DNA from 2 places in the Arthrobacter rhamnosi genome. Region 2 is predicted to be linked to the other one. Evidence: predicted binding sites of a transcription regulator. Region 2 holds the regulator's gene; the other holds the start of a gene.

Region 1 (8,449 bases), on a different contig from region 2:
CAGGCGGTACCCGTCCGACCGGTGCACGAGCCGGCGGCCGCCGCCGTCGTTCAGGAGGATCCACAGCACTGAGGCATCATCGGTCCTCATGTCCAGCACGCCGCGGAGCTGCGTCCCTGCCGGGTGCTGGAGGGTCACGTTTTCGCCGCGCCGGAAGCCCGACCAGTCCTGGGATTCGAAATCGCTGACGGGGGAGGGGGATGCGTTCATGGCGGGCCTTTCGCAGGAGTTCGGGATCCCCACGCTAGCCCTGCCGCCTGAACGCCCTCTGAACGTGCGTTGAAGGGTGGGGGCGGGCCGGATCCGGGGATCAGAGGGTGCGCCAGTCCCCGCTCGTGAGGTGCGAACCTGCCTGCGGCCCCATGAGGAGCATCCCGCCGTCCACCACGAACGAGGCGCCGTTGACGTAGCTGGACGCGCCGGATGCGAGGAAGGCGACGACGTCGGCGATCTCCTCCGGGGCGCCCGGGCGGCCCAGGGGGATGCCGGGGCGGTCCATGCTGTGCGGATCCTGGTCCTCGGAATCGTTCATCGGGGTGTTGATCTCGCCGGGCAGCACGGCGTTGGCGGTGATCCCCCGGTCGGCGAGCTCGAGCGCGATGGTCCTCACCAGGCCGCCGAGCCCGTGCTTGGAGGCGTCATAGGCGGCCGAGCCGACGCGCGGCTGCTCCTGGTGCACGCTGGTGACCGCGATGATCCGCCCGCCCCGGCCGCCGTCGATCATGTGGCGGGCGGCACGCTGGATGCAGACGAAGGCGCCGTCGAGGTTCGCGCCCAGGGTGCCGCGCCAGGTGTCCCAGTCCGTCTCGAGGAACAGGGTCCCGCCGTTGACGCCCGCGTTGTTGACGAAGACGTCGAGTCCGCCGAGCTCCTGTGCGAGCTGGTCGATGACATCCCCGCACGCCGGGGCGTCCGTGGTGTCCAGCTGGGCTACAGCGGCGCGGACGCCCTTCTCGCGGACGAGGCGCGCGGTCTCCTCGGCGCCCTCCGAGTCCGAGTGCCAGGTGACGCCGACGTCGCATCCGGCGGCTGCGAGGGCGATGGCGGTGGCCCGCCCGATACCCGAATCGGAGCCGGTGACGATTGCCTTGCTCGGTGTGAAGTCCATACCCCATCCTTTGCACCCGGGTCAGGAGTGTGCAAGGAAAAAGTGAGGGTGCCGCGGCGGCTTGGTGGGGAGTCGGGGAGGTATTAAGGACAGCAACCCCCGGGCGGGCGCCCGGGGGTTGCTGTCAGAAGGGATCAGGCCTCGACGGCTCCCTGGCGTCCGGCGTCGGATGCAGGGGCTTCGACGGCCGTGGACTCGACTGGGGAGTCACCGCTCACGATCTCGATCTTGCGGGGCTTCGCGCGCTCGATGACGGGGATCATCACGCTGAGGACACCGTTCTCGTAGCGTGCGGAGATTCCCTCCGTGTCGACACCCTGGCCCAGGTTGAGCTGGCGCAGGAACGAGCCGCTCTCGCGCTCCCGGGTCAGCCACTTGACGCCCTCCGCGCTGCGCAGCGTGCGCTCCGCGCGGATGGTCAGGAGCTGGCCGTCGACGTCGATGTCGACCGATCCGGGATCGATGCCCGGAAGGTCCGCGGCTAGGACGTAGTGGTCCTTCTCGCGGTAGAGGTCCATCGGCATGAGACGGAGTCCCGGACGGCTCTCCAGAAGAGCGCCGGCAACGCGGTCCAGCTCGCGGAACGGATCAAACTTCATGGCCACTGGAAACATCTCCTTCACAGATGCCACCGGCAGGTGGGTTCTTCAGGGTTGAGCGCCCCTCGCTCAACTACGAAAAATGTTAGCACTCGACCCTAGGGAGTGCTAACGAATTTTGTTCGCTCAGAACGAACGGCGTGCACAGAAAAGAAGGCCCGTACCAAGCGGTACGGGCCTTCCTCGTGGTGCTGTCACCAGCCGATCCTCGTGCCTGCGCGGGGCCTCGATCCCCGGGCCTTCCGCGTGTGAAGCGGATGCTCTACCAGACTGAGCTACACAGGCAATTGGTTCTCCAACAGCTTAGGCCATCCGGGCGCCGCACCAAATTCCCCTCCCGCGCGACGTCCTCCACCTCGGGTGCTGCGCTGGTCATCGGTGTCCCGTCTCAGTAGCCTGAAGGAAAGCCTGCTGAGCATTGTGACCGGTCCGGGACCGATTCCGGGCTTCCGCGGGCATCGCCACGACGAAGGGACCGCACCATGAACAACCAGGACATCCTGCAGCGCATCCAGGCACTCGTGCAGGAGGAACACGAACTCCGCGAGCAGCCCCAGGACGCCGGAGCCGGAGCGGAGCACCAGGACCACGCGGCCCGGCTGAAGCGGGTCGAGGAGGACCTCGACCAGTGCTGGGACCTGCTCCGCCAGCGCCGGGCGAAGGCCGACGCCGGCGAGGACCCTGCAGAGGCCGACGCCCGTCCCATTCCCCAGGTGGAGGGGTACCGCCAGTAATGGCAGTCCCACTGGTGCTGTTCGACGTCAACGGGACGCTCTCGGACATGGGGCTCATGTCCCAGCACTTCGAGGAGATCGGAGTACCTCCGCAACTCTCCGCACTCTGGTTCGCCTCGGTCCTCCGGGACGGCTTCGCGCTGACCGCCGCCGGACAGAACCCGGCCTTCCGTGCGGTCGCCGAGGGGGCACTGCATGCGGTGCTCGCGGGTCAGGTCCTCAACCGGGACGCCGACGCCGCCGTCGCGCACGTGATGGACGCCCTCCAGGAGCTTCCGGTGCACCCGGACGTGCCCGAGGGGATCCGCGCGCTCACCGGGGGAGGCTTCGGTACCGCAGCGCTCACCAACGGCTCCCGGGCGACAGCGGAGGGCCTGCTGGAGCGGGCCGGCCTCTCCGTCGACACGGTGCTGTCGGTCGAGGACGCCCCGCGGTGGAAGCCCGCGCCCCAGGCCTATGCCTATGCGGTCGAGGCGCTGCAGCGGCAGGCGGGCGACGTCGTGCTGGTCGCCGTCCACCCCTGGGACATCGACGGCGCCGCCCGCGCCGGCCTCCGCACCGCCTGGCTGAACCGTGACGCGGTTCCGTACCCGCCCGCCATGACGCCTCCGGACCACGAGGTGGCCTCGCTCACCGACCTGCCCCGCGTCCTCGCGGCGTGAGACTGGAGCAGCGCGGCATCAAGGAAGCGTAAAGACGTCGCCGGGCCGCCCGGTGTCCGCTTGAATGGGTAGGTGGGGCCGACCGGCTGCACCCCTGCCACCCGTCCCCTGGAGGTCGAGCATTCCCGTGAGGCCGAGCAGGAGAACCTCCCGGGAGCCGGTGCCGGCCGCAGCAGTCCTGCGCGGCTCGCTGAGGACCCTCCGGGCCTGGGTGGCGCGCCACAGCCCCAGGCATCCCGCCCAGGTGATCGTGCTCGGCTTCGCGGCGGCGATCCTCGTCGGCACCGCACTGCTGATGATCCCGACATCGAAGGCCGGACCGGGCAGTGCGACCTTCCTCGAGGCCCTGTTCACGGCGACCTCCGCGGTCTGCGTGACAGGGCTGGTCGTCGTCGACACCCCCCGCTACTGGACCGGTGAAGGCCACGTCATCATCCTCGCCCTGATCCAGGTCGGCGGCTTCGGCATCATGTCCTTCGCATCGCTCCTCGGGGTCCTGCTCGCCCGTCGCCTGGGTCTGCGCTCCCGGATCCTGACGGCGGTCGAGACCAAGAGCGAGGGATTCGGCGACGTCCGCAACGTGCTCCTCGGCGTCCTGCGCATCACGCTGGTCGTGGAGGCCGCAACCGCGGTCCTGCTGGGGGCGCGCTTCTTCCTCGCCTACGGCTACGGCCCGGGAGAAGCCGCATGGCTGGGGATCTTCCACTCGGTGTCGTCCTTCAACAACGCAGGCTTCGCCCTCTTCAGTGACAACCTGATCGGCTATGTCGGCGATCCGTGGATCTGCCTGCCGATCAGCGCGGCCGTCATCATCGGCGGGCTGGGCTTCCCCGTCCTGTTCGAACTGCGGCGCCACTTCCGGTACCCGCACAAGTGGCACATGAACACCAAGCTCGTGCTGAGCGGCACCGTCCTCCTGCTCACCGCAGGCACCGCCTTCATCACCGCCGTCGAGTGGTCCAACCCGGCGACCCTCGGCACGCTGAGGCCGGGGGAGAGGATCCTCGCCGGGTTCTTCCAGTCCGCGATGGCTCGGACCGCGGGCTTCAACAGCGTGGACTTCGCCGACGTCCACCCCGTCACGCTGCTGGCCACGGACGCGCTCATGTTCATCGGCGGCGGTCCTGCCGGAACAGCCGGCGGCCTGAAGATCACCACGATCGGCGTCCTGGTCTTCATCCTCTACACGGAGATCAGCGGCGGCAACGCCGTCAACATCTTCGGCAAGCGCCTGCCCCGCTCGGCACACCGGCACGCCATCTCGATCGTGCTCCTCGCCGTCGGCCTCGTTCTCGGTGCCACGATGTTCCTCCTGCTCATCACGGACTTCGGCCTGGACCGCGTTCTCTTCGAGGTCGTCTCGGCCTTCGCCACCGTGGGACTCTCCACCGGCATCACGGCCGGCATCCCGCCCGCGGGCCAGGCCGTCCTGATCCTCATGATGTTCGCCGGGCGCCTCGGCCCGGTGACCCTCGCCTCCGCACTCGCGCTCCGTCCTCGACCCCTGTACTACGAATACCCGAAGGAAAGGCCCCTCATTGGCTAGGCAACGCCTGTTCTCCCCCAAGTCCGGCGAGGCGGCCGCGGTCGCCGACACCGTCGCCGTCATCGGTCTCGGCCGGTTCGGCGCCGCCCTGGCCCTCGAACTCGAGGAGGCGGGGACCGAGGTGCTCGGCATCGACAACGACGAGGACGTCGTCCAGTCCTACAACGGCCTCCTCACGCACGTGGTGCGTGCCGACACCACCAAGGAAGAGGCGCTGCGGCAGCTATCCCTGCCCGAGTTCGACCGTGTGGTGGTGGGCATCGGCACCGACCTGGAGGCGAGCATCCTCACGACGTCGATCCTGCTGCGCTTCGAGCGGCCCACCATCTGGGCGAAGGCCATCAGTGAGGCGCACGCCCAGATCCTCTCGCAGCTCGGCGTGGAGCGGGTGATCCGGCCCGAGCACGACATGGGCAAGCGCGTGGCCCACCTGGTGCGCGGCACGATGCTCGACTACGTGGAGTTCGAGGACAACTTCGCGATGGTGAAGACCCGCCCGCCGCGTGAGTACTGGAACCGCGAGCTCGGCACCACGGGCCTGCGCGCGAAGTACGGCGTCACCGTGGTCGCCGTGAAGCGCAAGGGAGGCGAGTGGGACTACACGACGGCGCAGACCACGCTCTACGACGACGACGAGATCATCGTGGCGGGTCCGACGGCCAAGGCGGAGTTCTTCAGCTCCCTGGTCTAGGACGGCTCCAGGATCCCGGAGACGTCCCGATGGCCGGGAGCGTCAGCCCGTGGGTCTCGGTCCGGGTCTCAGGTCTTCCGTGAAAGCCAGGACAATGTCAGCGCACCGGCGCTGCGCCGGAAACCGCTTCTACCGGAGACGACCTCGAGAACCGCCCAGACGGCCAGGGAGACGGAACTCGCCAGGCGCAGGCGCTCGCGGTTCCTCTCCTCGAGGGCCATGAAGGAGGCGGCGCCGAGCAGCGCCCAGCCGAGGATCGGTGCGTTCGGTTTCTGCACGATGGTCTGACGGCCAAGGCTGTCGGTGAAGAATCTCATGCGCCCTTCTTCCTGGAGGTCCCGGAGGCCTTCTTGGCGTCGGCCTTCTTCTCGCGGTTCTTCTCGACACTGCGGCGGAGGGCTTCCATGAGGTCCAGGACGTTGTCGTCGTCGTCCTCGTCCTTGTTCGCGCCGAAGGTCTCCTCGGTGTTGATGGTGTCGCCCTTCTCGATCTTGGCGTCGATCAGGGTGCGCAGCTGCACCTGGTAGTCGTCCGTGAAGTTCTCCGGATCGAAGTCCGTGGAGAAGGAGTCCACGAGCGCCGCCGACATCTGCTTCTCCTTCGCGGAGATACGGACCTTCTCCTCGAGTGCGGGGAAAGAGGCCTCCCGGACCTCGTCATCCCACAGCAGCGTCTGGAGCATGAGGACCTCCCCGCGTACCCGCAGCGCGGCGAGGCGGCTCTTCTGGCGGAGGGAGAACTGCACGATCGCGGTCCGGTCCGTCTCCTCGAGCGTGCGCCTTAGCAGGACATAGGCCTTGGTCGAGGTGCTGTCCGGCTCGAGGAAGTAGGCGCGGTCGAACATGATCGGGTCGATCTGGTCGCTCGGCACGAACTCGACCACCTCGATCTCCCGGCTCCTCTCGACCGGCAGGGACGAGAGGTCCTCCTCCGTCAGGACGACCGTGTGCTCGCCGTCGTCGTACGCCTTGTCGATGTGCTTGAAGTCCACGACCTCGTCACACACCTCGCAGCGCCGCTGGTACCGGATACGGCCGCCGTCCTTGTCGTGCACCTGGTGGAGGGCGATGTCGTGGTCCTCCGTGGCGCTGTAGACCTTGACCGGCACATTGACCAGGCCGAACGCGACCGCACCCTTCCAGATGGCTCTCATGGGTCAAGTGAACACCAAGCAGGCTTACCGGGCCAGAGGATCCCGGCCGCCCACCCCTAGACTTGAGGTGTGACTTCCGAGACCGTAGAGCCCATCGTCAGCAAGACAACCAGCGACGACGGCGGCACCGTGCTGCGCCTGGAGTTCCAGTTCGCGTTCCCGCCGACCGTGCTGTGGAAGCACCTGACCGAGGCGGACAAGCTGAAGTACTGGTTCCCCTGCGAGATGGAGTTCGAGCCGCGCAGGGACGAGGAGATCCTCTTCCGCTACGCCGACCAGAAGCCCCTCCGCGGCGTCGTGCTGGAGGTCGAACGGCCCTCGGTCCTCGCCTACACCTGGGAGAAGGACAGCCTGCGCTGGGAATTGACGCGGACGGGGGACAACGGCACGCAGCTCGTGCTGTTCCTGACGCCGGGCAGCCCGCGGCATTCGGCGACCATGGCCGCCGGCTGGCACCTCACCATCGCCGGGCTCGACGATTTCCTGAACAAGCGCAACCTCGGCCAGGACCCGGCCCTGTGGGACATCTATGTCAACCGCTACCGCGAGCAGTTCGCCGACTAGGGTCCACCGGCTCCCGGCCGCGCGGTACGCCGGCTGATTGGTACTGGAATACCGCCGCCATCCGGTCAAGACTGGAGGACATGGCCCCTCCCCGCAGCTCACGGCAGCAGACCGTTACCGTGGACGGGCGCACCCTACGGCTGTCCAACCTGGACAAGGTGCTGTATCCGGCGACGGGGACCACCAAGGCGGACGTCCTCGCCTATTACGCGGCGGTGGCGCCACACCTGATCCGGCACGCGGCGCAACGCCCGGTCACGCGCAAACGCTGGGTCCATGGCGTCGGCACGCCGGAGGCGCCGGGCGAGATGTTCTTCCAGAAGAACATCGACGACAACGCGCCGGACTGGGTGCCGCGGAACGCGATCCAGCACAAGGACCACGTGAACGTCTATCCCCTGGTCAACGACCTGGCGACGCTCACCTGGCTCGGGCAGATCGCCGCGATCGAGATCCACGTGCCGCAGTGGCGCTTCGACGCCGACGGTGCGAAGGCGAATCCTGACCGCCTCGTGCTGGACCTCGACCCCGGCAAGGGCGCCGCGCTCGCGGAATGTGCCGAGGTGGCCCGGCTCGCCCGGCCCATCCTGCAGGGCATGGGACTCGAACCGTTCCCCGTCACCAGCGGGTCGAAGGGTATCCACCTCTACTGCGCGCTCGACGGCCGGCAGACCTCGGAGCAGGTCTCCGCCGTCGCCCACGAACTGGCCCGCGCCCTCGAGGCCGACCATCCCGACCTGGCGGTCAGCGACATGAAGAAGGCGCTGCGCTCGGGCAGGGTGCTGGTCGACTGGAGCCAGAACCACGTCAACAAGACCACCGTGAGCCCGTACTCCCTCCGTGGGCGCTTCGAGCCGACGGTCGCGGCGCCGCGCACGTGGGAGGAGCTCGACGACGCCGACCTCGGGCACCTCGACTACCGGGAGATGATGCGGCGCATCGAGTCCAGAGGGGACATCCTCGCCCCGGCGGCGCCGACCGCCCCTCCCACCGATGCGGCACGGAACGCGCCGGACCGGCTGTCCACCTACCGGGCCATGCGGGACGCATCCCGCACGCCGGAGCCTGTTCCCGAGACCGTGGGCCCGCCGGGTGGCAACAGCTTCGTCATCCAGGAGCACCACGCCCGGCGCCTGCACTACGATTTCCGGCTCGAGCGCGACGGCATCCTCGTCTCGTGGGCCATCCCGAAGGGCCCGCCGCTGACACCGAGCAGGAACCACCTCGCGGTCCAGACGGAGGACCATCCCCTCGATTACGGATCCTTCGCCGGAACTATTCCCAAGGGTGAATACGGAGCCGGTGAGGTGTACCTCTGGGATTCCGGCACCTACGAACTGGAGAAGTGGCGGGACGGCAAGGAAGTCATCTGCACGCTCCACGGGAGGCCCG
Region 2 (8,449 bases):
TGCCACGTTGATGCCTGTTGAAGATTCGCTCATAGCTCGGCCGTCCGGCCTTCGATCGCCCCTCGTCTGAGTAGTCGTGCTGTGCTGTCATTCATGCTGTGGTTCATGCTGCCGTTCGTGCTGTCGTCTGCCGCCGATCCCGCCCTCGGGACGGAGCACACCAGCACCGGCGGAGATGCCAATGTTACGGCATCCCCTATTTGTCAACAGGCGCGGGAGGGCCTTGATTCCCGCGCCGCCGGGAGCTCCCTTCTTACCGAGCGGCGCTCGACTTTCGTCGCGAATCGGCAACGGGTTCGTATCGATCAGGTTTCAGTCCCGTCGACCGCCTGTATTCACACTGGTGTGCTCCGCGCGCTGTGCCAAGCTGAAACAGGTCCGGCAGGTCCGCGCCCACGAGCGGTCGCTGATCCTCCGGCGCACACGCCGCGGGTCGGGCCGTCCGGGACGATTCCACGTTACAGATTCCACCCGCGCACCAGCGCGCCTGACGGAAGGGGGCCGGCATGCACGAGCAGGACCCCCTGAAGAAGAACCGGCTCGGGCTCCGCGGGATGCTCCTGGTATCGGGCGCCGTGCTCGCGGCGAGCAGTGTGTTCTTCCTTCCCGAGGTGGGGCTGCTGCAGGGCAGCGCACCGACGACGACCCTTCCCGTCACGCTTCCGACGGCGGTCCCCGATGGGGAGTCTGGGGAGCCCGAGACGCCCGTCCGGAGCCAGGGCGCGGCAGCGGGGCCCGCTGACGCCGTCCAGCCGCTCCTGCCGGTCTACTGGCTCGGGGAGGTCGAAGGGACCGACCGGCTGTTCCGTGAATTCCTCGTGGCTCCGGAATCCACCGGCGACCCGATCTCCGACGCGGTGCGGCTCATGACCTCGGGAAAGCCTCTCGACTCCGACTATCACTCGCCGTGGCATGCCGCATCGAGCGTGAGCTCGTCGATCTCCACGAAGAACGTCATCACCCTCGACATCTCCTCGGACGCCTTCTCCGAGAGCCTCGGAGAAGGCGACGCACGCCTGGCCCTGCAGCAGCTCGTCTACACTGCCACGGCGGCCGCCTCGAACGCCGGCCTCATTCCCGGCGGCGAGTCCAGTTCCGTCGTCGTGCTCGTCGACGGAGCGGCGGGCTACCGCGCCTTCGGCTCCGTGGACGTCGGCGGGGAATGGACCCGGGATACGTCCACACTCGCTCCCGTATGGATCATCGACCCGCAGGAGGGCGTCGAAGCCGACCGCTCCGGCCTGACCATCCACGGGGTGGGGCCGGCATCGGAGCAGACGCTCGCCTGGCGGATAGACCGGAGCGAGGGTGGGTCGGCGGACGGCGGAACAGGAGATACCTCGCTCTTCCGTGACGGCTCGGTCCGGATCTCGCCCGAGGACGGCGCTCCGGGCGCCTATTCCTTCTCCGTGACGCTCCCGCCCGGCTCCTACGAGATCACGGTGGCCGTGCCCTCCGGGGACGGCCGGGCACAGGACTCGAAGTCCGTCGTCGTCAGGTAACCCCCTAGCCTCGTGCCGGCGGCCATCGGCGCCGTCGGCTACCAGCGCCCCAACAGGTGGTTCAGCAGCACGAGGGCGGCCGGGCCAGCGGAGGACGACCGCAGGACGTGCGGTCCCAGGCGGGCCGCACCAGCACCGACAGCGCGCAGCTTCGCCAGCTCGGCCGCACTGATGCCACCCTCCGGACCCACGACGACCGCGGTCGACGACGGTGTGTCCAGGGCACCCGCTGCGTGGAGCTCCGAGACCTGCTCGGCGAGGGAGGACTCGGCGTCCTCGTGCAGGACGACCATCCGGTCCACCGTCGACGCCCAGGCGGCCAGGCCCGAGGTGTCCAGGACGGCGTGGACCTCGGGCACGAACGATCGGCGCGACTGCTTCGACGCCGCGCCCACGAGGGACACCCACTTCTGCCGGCCCTTCTCGGCCTTGTCGCCGCGCCAGCGGACGATGCTGCGCTCGGCATGCCACGGCACCACGGCATCGACGCCGAGCTCGGTGGCCGACTCGACCGCCTGCTCGTCGCGACCACCCTTCGCCAGGGCCTGGACGAGCACCAGACGGTGCTTTGGCGCGGGATCCTGGCCGGCGGTCTCCACCTCGACCTCGACGGTTCCCGACCCGACGGCCGAGATCACTCCGCCGATCCGGTAGCCGGAGCCGTCGGACACGTCGATGCGCTCCCCCGTCCCGAGCCGCCGAACGGTGGCGGCGTGCCGGCCCTCGTCACCGCCGAGGACGAACAGGGCGCCGGGTGCGGCCGCGCGAACGGCCTCGCTCGACCCGAAGAACAGGGGACGCGTCATGGTCAGCGGTTCCCGAGGCGCTCCCGCAGGCGTGCGAACACGCCGGAACCGCTGCTGGCGAGCTGGCCGTCCGTGTACTCCTCGTTCCGCAGTTCGGCGAGCTTGCGCAGGAGCTCTTCCTGCTGGTGGTCCAGATTGCGCGGCGTCTCGACATTCAGGTGGACGCGGAGGTCTCCCCTGCCCTGGTTCCTGAGGTGCGTGACGCCGAGCCCGCGCAGGGTCACGATCTCGCCGGACTGCGTCCCGGGCTTGATGACCAGTTCCTGGTCGCCGTCGAACGTGTCCAGCTGCACCGTGGTGCCCAGCGCGGCCGCCGTCATGGGCACGCTCAACGTGACATGGAGGTCGTCGCCGTCGCGGAGGAACGTCGAGTCGGTGTTGACGCGGATCTCGACGTAGAGGTCGCCCTGGGGACCGCCGGCGATGCCGGCCTCGCCCTGGCCGGCGAGCTGGATGCGGGTGCCCGTGCTGACGCCGGCGGGGACCTTGATGGTCAGGGTGCGGCGTGCGCGGACGCGTCCCTCACCGCTGCATTCATGGCAGGGGTTGGGGATCACGGTGCCGTAGCCCTGGCACGTCCCGCAGGGCGCGCTCGTCATGACCTGGCCGAGGATCGAGCGGACCGCCCGCTGGACCTGCCCGGAGCCGCCGCAGATGTCGCAGGTGCGGGGCGACGTGCCCGGCTGGCAGCAGGTCCCGTCGCACGTGGGGCAGACCTCCGCGGTGTCCACCTCGATCTTCTTGTTGGTGCCGAAGACGGCGTCCTTGAGGTCGATGCGCACGTTGATGAGCGCGTCCTGGCCCCGTCGGGTCCGGGAGGGTGCTCCTGCCTGCTGGCCGCCGCCGCCGAAGAAGGTCTCGAAGATGTCCTGGAACGCGAACCCGGAGCCCGAGTAGCCGGCACCGTAGCCGTTGTCCGTGCCGTTCTCGTTGCCGGTCGTGTCGTAGATCCGCCGCTTCTGCGGGTCGGACAGCACCTCGTAGGCGTGCGTGATGCGCTTGAACTCCTCCGCGGCGTCTCCACCCGGGTTCACGTCGGGGTGGAGCTTCCGGGCGAGCTTGCGGTACGCCTTCTTGATTTCCTCCCCGGTCGCGCCCTGCGCCACACCGAGGACCTCATAGTGATTACTCACTCGTGCACATCTCTTCCTGTTGGAGATTTCTGTCTACTGCTCTGCTCGCCGGTCGTGCCGGCGGAATACCGTTGTGCCGGCGGAACACCGGGGACGGCCACGGGGCCGGCTACTCCTCGAGGATCCTCGAGAGGTAACGGGCGACGGCGCGCACCGCGGCCATCGTCGTCGGATAGTCCATGCGGGTGGGCCCGAGGATCCCGAGCTTCGCCCCGGCGTCCGGACCGTAGCCCGTCGCGACCACGGAGGCCTCCGACAGGCCACCATAGGGGTTCTCGCTGCCGATCCTCACCGAGATGCCGCGGGCGTCGTACTCCATCTCCGACAGGAGCCTCAGCATGACGACCTGCTCCTCGAGGGCCTCGAGGACAGGACCGATGCTGAGCGGGAAGTCACCCGTGGATCTGGCGAGGTTCGCCGTTCCTGCCAGCAGGATCCGGTCGTCGCGGCCGAGGCCGGCGAGCTGCTCCAGCGCTTTGATGATCGTACCCCCGTGCGCCCGCAGCGCGGGAGGCAACTGCGACGCTGCGACGCCCAGCTCACCGGCCAGCGCCGAGAGTCTCACCCCGGACACCGCGGACAGGATGCGCTGCTTCAGGTCCGCGAGCTCGGCTTCCTGGATGTCCGCGTGCGTCCGGACGATGCGCTGCTGGACGGTGCCGTTGGTCGCGATCAGGACCACGAGGATCTGCTGGGGAGCCAGCAGGACGAATTCGATGTGGCGGACGGACGCCCCGCCCACACGTGGGAACTGGACGACGGCGACCTGGTTCGTGAGCTGGGCGAGCAGCCGGACGGTCCGGTCCATGACGTCGTCGAGGTCCTCCGCGCCCTCCAGCAGGGTCTGGATCGCCTTCTTCTCCGGCGCGGACAACGGCTTGACCTCGGAGATACGGTCCACGAACAGCCGGTATCCCTTGTCCGTGGGGATGCGGCCCGAACTCGTGTGGGGTGCCGCGATGAGGCCTTCCTCCTCGAGGACCGCCATGTCGTTGCGGATGGTGGCGGAGGAGACGCCGAGCTTGTGCCGGTCGACCAGTGCCTTGGAGCCGACGGGCTCCCGCGAATGGACGTAGTCCTCGACGATGGCCCGGAGCACCTCCAGGCGTCGCGGTTCACTCATTCGATGTCACCTCCGGGTCTGCAGGAACAGGCGTGGGGGCGGCTCCGAGCGATTAGCACTCGACACACCCAAGTGCCAAGTCTAGTACGTCCGGGCTGATTGTTAGCATTGGGAACCCGGGCCGCGGCAGACCGCCGAAGCCCTCGGCGGAAGGACAGCTCGGGATGGACTACGGCTGGGGAGCACAGGATATTACGGCTCCGAAGCGGGTCAGCCTGCCCGATGTCCCGGTGGAGAAGGACACGGTCCTCGAGGACGTGCAGAGCGGATTCGTCGGCGCAGTGGTCCGGGTCGAGAAGTCCGGCGGCCTGCATGTGATGGTGCTCGAGGACCGGCGTGGCAAACGCCGGACGTTCCGGCTCGGCCACGGGTTCCTCCTCGACGGACAGCCCGTCCACGTCGTCGCACCCGTGCAGCGCGCAGCGCCGGCGTCCACCCGGACCGCGTCCGGATCGGTGCGGGTCGAGGGCGCGCGGGCGAGGACTGCGCGGGCCAGCAGGATCTGGGTGGAGGGACAGCACGACGCCGAGCTGGTCGAGAAGGTCTGGGGGGACGATCTCCGGCTCGAGGGAATCGTCGTCGAGCCGCTGCACGGCGTCGACGATCTCGCCGGCGCGGTCCGCGCGTTCGGCCCCGGTCCCCAGCGGCGGCTGGGCATCCTCGTCGACCACCTGCTGCCCGGGACCAAGGAGTCCCGGATCGCACAGCAGGCGATGACCGTGCCGGGGGCACGCCACCACGTCCTGATCGTCGGCCATCCCTACGTGGACGTCTGGCAGGCGGTGAAGCCGGCCGCGCTGGGACTCGACGCCTGGCCCGTGGTGCCGCGGAACCAGGACTGGAAGACCGGGATTCTCGCCGGGCTCGGCTGGCCCCACTCCGACCAGGCGGCCGTGGCCCATGGCTGGAAGCGGATCCTCGCCGGCGTCAGCACCTACGCCGATCTCGAGCCCTCGCTGCTGGGCCGGGTGGAGGAGGTCATCGACTTCCTGACCGCGCCCCCGGGCACTGCCTGAGCAGTCCGGGCGCCGCCACCACGTATCCTTGGATCGAGTCCGGGGGAACAGTCCCGCCAGCCAGCAAAGGAATTGACGTTGTCCAACACCGCCGACCAGCAGCACCACGGGCGGGGCGAGTCCCGGCCCGCGTTCGAAGGGACGCCGGCGAATGCCCTTCCCCTGACTGCGTCCGAGGACCGCCAGTTCGCGACGCTTGCGCACTTCGGCGGCATCCTGGGCTTCATCCCCTCGCTGCTGATCTACCTCATCTTCAAGGACCGGGGCCCGTTCACGGCGCAGGAGTCGAAGGAGGCGCTGAACTTCACGCTTCCGCCGACCCTCCTGGCGCTGGCGGCATGGCTCCTGTCGCTCGTGCCGGTGATCGGAGGGGTGTTCGCCGTCGTGAACGCCCTCATCTGGGTCACGATCACGATCTTCTCGGTGAATGCGGGCATCCAGGTCAACCGTGGCCGGCCCTACCGGTACAGCCTGAACCTGCGCCTGATCCCCTAGGCCCGTCCGCGCTCGGTCCGGCACTCAGTCCGGCAACAGCCTCCGCACGACGGCGTCCGCGAGCAGCCTGCCCTGGAAGGTCAGGACCACGCGGCCCGCGAAGGCCGCGGCGGGCTCGACGAGCCCGTCGGCGATCAGTCCGGCGACCGCCGTGCGGCTCGTTGCCCTGAGGGATTCGGTCGGAAGCCCCTCACGCAGCCGCACGCGCAGCATGACGTCCTCGACGTAGCGGTCCTCCGCCGACAGGATCTCGCGCCCCGCGGCGGGTGACCGCCCGGCATCCAGCGCCTCGGCGTACGGGCGCGGATGCTTGACGTTCCACCAGCGCGTGCCGCCGACATGCGAGTGCGCACCCGGACCTGCACCCCACCAGTCGCTGCCACGCCAGTAGGCGAGGTTGTGTCGGCATTCATCGGCGGGCGTCCGCGCCCAGTTGCTCACCTCGTACCAGTGCAGGCCGCCGGCCGTCAGCATCTCCTCCGCGAGGGCGTACTTGTCGGCGTGGTCGTCGTCGTCGATGGGCGGCACCTGGCCGCGGCGGATGCGCGTCGCGAGCCGTGTCCCGTCCTCGATGATGAGGGCGTACGCCGAGATGTGGTCGGGGCCGTAGGACAGCGCCGTGGACAGCGACGTCCGCCAGTCCTCCAGCGACTCCCCCGGCGTGCCGTAGATCAGGTCCAGGCTCACCTTCAGGCCGGCCTCACGCGCCCACTGCACGGCCTGCGGCACGCGTTCGGGCGAGTGGGTGCGGTCGAGCACGGCGAGCACGTGGGGCACCGCGGACTGCATGCCGAACGAGACGCGGGTGAAGCCGGCATCCTTCAGGACACGCAGCGATTCCGGCGTCACCGAATCGGGATTGGCCTCGGTGGTCACCTCCGCGTCCGGGGCCAGGCCCCACTGCGCCGTCGCCGCCCGAAGGATCGACGCGAGGTCCCCGGCGGGCAGCAGCGTCGGAGTACCTCCGCCGAAGAAGACCGTGGACAGCGGCCGTGCCGGCATCCCCGAGGACCGGAGCACCTGCGCACCGAGGGCGAGCTCGGCGAGCACGGATCCGGCGTACGCGTCCTGCGACGCTCCTCCGCCGAGCTCCGTGGCCGTGTAGGTGTTGAAGTCGCAGTAGCCGCAGCGCACCGCGCAGAACGGGATGTGCACGTAGAGGCAGAAGTCGCGGCTGCGCGCGCCCTCGGCTGCCTCAGGGGGCAGCACGCCGTCCTCCGGTGCCGGCAGGCCGAGCGGAAGGGCGCTAGGCACGCGGACCAGCCCCCTCGAAACCGTACGGGGTCACTTCTTGGCTTTGTCCTTCGACTCGTCGGAGGACAGTGCGGCGATGAAGGCCTCCTGGGGCACTTCCACGCGCCCCACCATCTTCATGCGCTTCTTGCCCTCCTTCTGCTTCTCGAGCAGCTTGCGCTTACGCGTGATGTCACCGCCGTAGCACTTGGCGAGGACGTCCTTGCGGATGGCCCGAATGCTCTCGCGCGCGATGATGCGGGCGCCGATGGCGGCCTGGATGGGCACCTCGAACTGCTGGCGCGGGATGAGCTCGCGAAGCTTGCCCGTCATCATGACACCGTAGGCGTAAGCCTTGTCACGGTGGGTGATGGCGCTGAAGGCGTCCACCTGTTCACCCTGCAGCAGGATGTCGACCTTGACGAGGTCGGACACCTGGTCGCCGTCGGCCTTCCAGTCCAGGGAGCCGTACCCGCGGGTCTTCGACTTCAGCAGGTCGAAGAAGTCGAAGACGATCTCCGCCAGCGGCAGCCGGTACCGGATCTCCACGCGGTCCTCGGACAGGTAGTCCATGCCGCCGAGGATGCCGCGGCGCTGCTGGCACAGCTCCATGATGGCGCCGACGAACTCCGACGGCGCGAGGATGGTCGCGGACACCATGGGCTCGCGCACCTCCGCGATCTTCCCGACCGGGTACTCGCTCGGGTTGGTGACCTTCAGGACGCGCTTGTCCTCGAGGGTCACCTCGTACTCCACGTTAGGGGCGGTGGAGATCAGGTCGAGGTTGTACTCGCGCTCGAGGCGTTCCCGCGTGATCTCGAGGTGCAGCAGGCCGAGGAAGCCGACGCGGAACCCGAAGCCCAGCGCGGCCGAGGTCTCCGGCTCGTAGACGAGCGCGGCGTCGTTCAGGGTGAACTTCGCCAGGGCGTCCCGCAGGACGGGGTAGTCGGTGCCGTCGAGCGGATAGAGGCCGGAGAAGACCATCGGCTTCGGATCCTGGTAGCCGCCCAGCGACTGCGCGGCAGGCTTGGCCAGGTTGGTGACGGTATCGCCCACCTTCGACTGGCGCACGTCCTTCACACCGGTGATGAGGTAACCGACCTCGCCGACGCCGAGCCCCTTGGAGGGCTTCGGCTCGGGT

What was found. The regulator HrcA, encoded in region 2, represses chaperone genes, less so after heat shock. The targets are predictions, from matches to a motif close to TTNGCACTCGNNNNNNNCGAGTGCNAA.
Region 1: the regulator HrcA is predicted to act here: its motif matches at 1,793-1,819, upstream of ACX80I_RS05865 (Hsp20/alpha crystallin family protein).

Annotation. Positions count from the first base shown of each region.
Region 1 is NZ_JBTNDT010000002.1:318,869-327,317, forward strand. It holds gene ACX80I_RS05855 (hypothetical protein) at 1-210, opposite strand, end outside; gene ACX80I_RS05860 (SDR family oxidoreductase) at 311-1,108, opposite strand; gene ACX80I_RS05865 (Hsp20/alpha crystallin family protein) at 1,243-1,707, opposite strand; tRNA gene ACX80I_RS05870 (tRNA-Val) at 1,919-1,992, opposite strand; gene ACX80I_RS05875 (DUF2630 family protein) at 2,190-2,441, shown strand; gene ACX80I_RS05880 (haloacid dehalogenase type II) at 2,441-3,103, shown strand; gene ACX80I_RS05885 (TrkH family potassium uptake protein) at 3,264-4,649, shown strand; gene ACX80I_RS05890 (potassium channel family protein) at 4,642-5,340, shown strand; gene ACX80I_RS05895 (hypothetical protein) at 5,409-5,657, opposite strand; gene ku (non-homologous end joining protein Ku) at 5,654-6,493, opposite strand; gene ACX80I_RS05905 (SRPBCC domain-containing protein) at 6,563-7,057, shown strand; gene ACX80I_RS05910 (ATP-dependent DNA ligase) at 7,138-8,449, shown strand, end outside.
Region 2 is NZ_JBTNDT010000001.1:58,503-66,951, forward strand. It holds gene ACX80I_RS00320 (PhoH family protein) at 1-33, opposite strand, end outside; gene ACX80I_RS00325 (GerMN domain-containing protein) at 507-1,502, shown strand; gene ACX80I_RS00330 (16S rRNA (uracil(1498)-N(3))-methyltransferase) at 1,541-2,308, opposite strand; gene dnaJ (molecular chaperone DnaJ) at 2,311-3,441, opposite strand; gene hrcA (heat-inducible transcriptional repressor HrcA) at 3,551-4,564, opposite strand; gene ACX80I_RS00345 (DUF3097 domain-containing protein) at 4,729-5,580, shown strand; gene ACX80I_RS00350 (DUF4870 domain-containing protein) at 5,659-6,075, shown strand; gene hemW (radical SAM family heme chaperone HemW) at 6,100-7,329, opposite strand; gene lepA (translation elongation factor 4) at 7,360-8,449, opposite strand, start outside.